DNA from 2 places in the Synechococcus sp. W55.2 genome. Region 2 is predicted to be linked to the other one. Evidence: riboswitches for the same ligand, from Rfam matches in the RefSeq annotation. Region 2 holds a riboswitch; the other holds the start of a gene.
The links. Region 2 has a riboswitch for cobalamin ahead of NW828_RS04805 (TonB-dependent receptor plug domain-containing protein). Riboswitches for the same ligand answer to the same signal wherever they lie in the genome.

Region 1: it holds a riboswitch for cobalamin, as region 2 does, so the genes downstream of both, NW828_RS08285 (sirohydrochlorin chelatase) here and NW828_RS04805 (TonB-dependent receptor plug domain-containing protein) in region 2, are expected to answer to the same signal.

Annotation. Positions count from the first base shown of each region.
Region 1 is NZ_JANSHM010000034.1:19,021-21,413, forward strand. Features, by position in the region: gene NW828_RS08280 (hypothetical protein) at 1-102, opposite strand, end outside; gene NW828_RS08285 (sirohydrochlorin chelatase) at 200-1,240, opposite strand; cobalamin riboswitch at 1,273-1,409, opposite strand; gene NW828_RS08290 (heavy metal translocating P-type ATPase) at 1,537-2,393, opposite strand, start outside.
Region 2 is NZ_JANSHM010000014.1:22,492-24,884, forward strand. Features, by position in the region: gene NW828_RS04800 (hypothetical protein) at 1-391, shown strand, start outside; cobalamin riboswitch at 750-902, shown strand; gene NW828_RS04805 (TonB-dependent receptor plug domain-containing protein) at 944-2,393, shown strand, end outside.

The DNA.
Region 1 (2,393 bases), on a different contig from region 2:
GGGCAGGATCTGATCCAGCAGCCCCACCACCAGGGCGAAAACAAAGATCCCGCTCCCCGCGGCAGCGGCACCTGAAACCCAAGAGGAGCGGGAGAGCATCATCGTTTTTTCGTCATCACAACCGCTAGAGCGGGAAAACCAGGTTCAAAAATTGCCTGTCTGCACTCAGTTTATCCCGCCAGCAGCCTCTGTTTCCCTCTTAGGGCACCTGCCATGCCCGTTGGTGGTAGCCCTCTAATTGGGCCCAGGGATCCCCAGCCGCTGCGTGGGTGTGGCCGTGCTGAGGGTGATGGTGAGAATGAGGGTGGTGATGGGATCCGTGCCCGTGATGGTGGTGATGATGCTCGTGAGGGTGGTGATGGGTATGCCCAGCTCTGACCTCTGCGCTCACGGCCAGGCGAAACTTGCACAGGTGGCAGTTCATTTGGGTTTGGCCCTGTAGGGCTTCCTGCTCCAGTTGCTGCAGGCTGTGCAGCACCGTGTCCACAAGGCCCAATTCCGGCAGCATCAGCCAGTCGATTTCCGGCTGTCGTTGTCGTTGTTTCTCCACTGCCGCCTCGATTTTTTTCACCAACACCCCCGTAAACAGAAAGTAGGGCAGCACGATCACCCGGCGCGGATGCCAGGACAAGGCCCGCTCCAATCCCACGGGCAGGCGGGGATGGGTAATGCCGATAAAGCAAGTTTCCACAGCGGCAAACCCAGATCCTTCCCAAAGCAACCGGGCCAGTTTACAGGCTTCGGCATTGGCCTCGGGATCGCTGGAGCCGCGACCCACAAACAGGAGCACGGTTTCTGCTTCTGGGATCCGCTGCGGTTGGGCGGCCATCAAAGCGGCCAATCGGTCTCGCAGCAGTTGCAGGATCTCGATGCGGATCCCCAACGGCCCACCGTAACGAATGCGCAACTGGGGATAGAGGGCCTGCAGGCGATCCAATTCCATCGTCACATCGAACTTGTTGTGGCGGGCCCCAAACAGCAACAGCGGCAGGACCACAATCTCTTGCCACCCTTGGGCCAAGCACTGCTCTACCCCCTGGGCAATGGTTGGCTGGGTCAGCTCCAGAAAGCAGGGGATCACCGGTCGATGGGGGGTGAGAGCTTGGTAAGCCTGGGCTAGCTCCAGAAAGGCTTGCTGCCCTTGGGGGTCGCGGGATCCGTGGCCGATAAGCAATAGGGGCAATGAAGGAGAAGCAAGCTGCCCAACCGAAAGGGGAGGGGAAACACTGAGGGTATTCAACACAAAAAACTCCGTTCCTTGTGAATCGCAAGGGGTACAGGACAACGGCAGGTGGGTGTTCTGGCTGAGGGAGGGATCCCATCACAGTTGCGTCACAGTGGCGGATTTGCACCGCGCTTTCCCCAATCTGCCTGAGCCTTTTAGGTTAGCTTGCCGCTTGTCGTTCACCAAGCCCCCTGGGGGGATGTCCTTGTCTGCTAGAAGATAGCCCTGAGGCATGAGCGGTACGGCAGACTCATGCTCAAAGGGCAGCAAAACTGTTGCCGCGCTAATCCCCCTTGCCCCTGGGAGAGGGCCTAACGCCGGCCCGCTGGTCTGGGGGGCTGAAAGTGTCGCAGGCGCAGGGCATTGGCGACCACCGAAACGGAACTCAGGGCCATGGCTGCCCCCGCCAGCATAGGGTTGAGCAACCAGCCTGTAAAGGGATAGAGCGCCCCAGCGGCAATCGGGATCCCCAGCGTATTGTAGATAAAGGCGAAGAAGAGGTTTTGGCGGATGTTGTTGAGGGTGGCCCGGCTGAGTTGAATGGCAGTGGCGACTCCCCGCAGATCTCCCGACATGAGGGTTATATCGCTGGCGGCCATCGCCACATCCGTACCTGTACCAATGGCGATCCCCACATCGGCTTCTGCCAGAGCCGGAGCATCGTTAATGCCATCTCCCACCATCGCCACCCGGTGTCGAGGTTGTCTGAAGCTGCGAATGTAAGCGGCCTTCTGATCGGGGCGGACTTGGGCAATTACCCGCTGAATGCCTGCCTGCCGGGCAATCGCTTGGGCCGTGGTGGGGTTATCCCCGGTCAGCAGGATCACCTCTAGACCCATCTGTTGCAGCTGTTGCACTGCCTCAGGAGAGGTGGGTTTGAGCGGATCGGCAATGGCCAACAGCCCCACCAGGCTCTGGGATTGGGCTACGCCGATCACCGTTTTGCCCTGGCTTTCCCAATTCTGAACCCTCTCTGACCAAGAGGGATCCCAGGGGATCCCCATCTCCTGTAGCCAGCTCAGCCGACCAATGCGGATCCACTGGTCTTCCACCCAGGCTTCTGCCCCACTGCCTATCCTTGCCTGAAAATGCTGGGCAGGAGGGATGGCAATTTTTTCCGCTTCGGCTTTCTGCACCACCGCCTGGGCCAAAGGATGTTCCGAGTGCC
Region 2 (2,393 bases):
GAAATCAGCCCATCCTCGCAGCCAGCATCTTGCTTGGGCAGAACACCTAGCCTGGTGGAAGCAAATCTCCACAGGGATGGCTATCCTCTCCGGCGTTTCAGTGTTGAGCCTTTACAGTTGGACTGTGCATACCCAAAGCCGGTGGAGCCAGCGTTACCAGGTGTGGCAGCAGATGCAACGCAACGAACGACAGTTTCTGCTGACTCAGGAATCCATCGCCAATTCTCTGCGGGAAATTGCCGACCGCTCCGAAATGGTGCCGCTGGTACCGGATCGGATGATCGAGGTGCCAATTGCCTCTCCCAGCCAAGTTGAGCCGGATCCAGCCCACCAGACGACAGCCCCGCCTGAAATCGAAAAAGCTCCTCTTTTCTACCCGGTTGGGTACTAGTCCAATGAATCCCGTGGACAGCAGCCAAGCCACTGCTCCCCTCTTACTCTCCCAAAGGCTGTGGATTTTGCAAGATCTCAGCGTATCTCTATCCTCCCTATTCTTCAAATTCTTCAAAAGTCAAGGGATCCCTGGGCCTCAGGATCTGGAATAGTAGTGGGCTACTCTTTAACTGCTTACAAAGCAAAGAAGAAGTCTGGCCCAGGTTTTCTAAGTTGGTGGGATGTGGCCCATCCGAAGCCCTGGGATTGCCGTTGGGATCCCGTTCACCCCTGGGGATGACATCCCCCCTGGCAGGATAGGAACTCCAGAGCAGGGGATGTATGATGCCTAGCACGGCTTTCTCGGAGCAATCGCAGAGAAAGCTGTACCGACAGGTTGTCCTGGGGATCAGCCAGGGCATGTAAAGGGGAAAGTCCGGTGCAAATCCGGCGCTGTGCCGCAACTGTGATGGGCTTGGGCTAGACCCATGCCCTCAGTCAGGATGCCCGCCTGCGGTTTTGGCTCGCATTTCTTCCGCGTCGCACGGAATCAGGAGCTTCAAGAAAGAAAATGAATCCCATTCTAGGTCTCAGCCTGGCGCTGGGGGGTCTTGTTTTGGGGATCCCAGCGTGGGCGCAGCCGGCGGCCTCTTCACCTTCAGCTCAAGAGGTGTTGGAAACCGGTGTTAGCGCCGAGATTTTAAATCAACCCGTCACCACACCTTTTCGCCGTCCTGGTTTGCTGCGGGATTCTTCCCGCCCGGTTTACGTCATTACCCGCCAGCAAATTCGAGAGCAAGGGGCAAGAACGGTTCAGGAGGCCCTGCGCTACCTGCCCGGGATCCTCAGCGACGGCACGGCAGGAACCCAGTTGGGAGCCCTTAGCTCCCAGTTTATGCGGGGAGGACGAACGGCCCAGGTTTTGGTGCTGTTGGATGGCCGCCCCATTAACGACCTGGGCTTTTTTGGCGGGTTTGACCTGTCCAAGATCACCACGGATGGAGTTGAGCGCATCGAGGTCTCCCCAGGCGGGGGCTCCACTTTGTATGGATCGGACGCGGTTGGCGGGGTCATTAATATCGTAACCCTGGAGCCAAAGCCGAGATCCGAGACTGTGCTGGAAGCGGCTATCGGCAGCTACGGCCTCAATGAGCAAGGGATCCAGAACCGCGGCCAGGTGCAGGATCTGGGCTGGGTGGTCAGCTATCGCCGTCTGCAGAGCAACAACGACTTTCCTTTTGAAATTAGGCGTTTGGGCAAAGCCGGCAGGCGGGAAAACTCGGCGGTGGAGTATCACAACCTACAAGCCAAGCTCACCTGGCAATTGGCAGAAGGCCAAGTCCTAACCGGAAATGCCCTTTATCTCAACAAAGCGTTTCAGGTGCCTGGCAGCACCGAGTTTCCCTCCCCCGATGCAGTGCAAAACACCAACGACCTGCTGTTAGATCTCAGTTGGCTGTGGGATCAAGAGAGGGGATCCCTGCAAGCTAGGGTATTTTTTGACGACCTCAACTATCGCTTCAGCGCCCCACAAAGCCAGGGATCCCGGGATGAGATCTCGCGAACGGGGTGGGGATCCCAACTGCAATACACCTGGAAGGCTGCTGAAAACCTGGAGCTTACTCTAGGAGCGGATTACCGATCCATTTCAGCTCGCAACACCACCTTCTCCTTTGCCAGGGGATCCACCAATGTCAACTACGACAATACCGTGAACCAAGGGGCCCTCTTTGCCCGCCTGGATTACAAGCCACAGCCCAACTTTTATCTCAACTTAGGTGTTCGCCAAGATTCGAGCAATCTGGTCAACGGTTCGGCCACCTCTCCTGCCGCAGGGATCCGCTGGGTTTTGGCAGAAAGCACCACCCTGAGGGCCAATTATGCCGGCAGCTTTCGCACCCCCTTGATCTCAAACTTATTCTTTCGTTTGCGGGGCTTTTTTGAGGTAGATGGGAACCCCAATTTGCGACCGGAGCGGGGAGAGAGTTTTGACATTGGCCTGGATCAGGCTCTGGGAGATT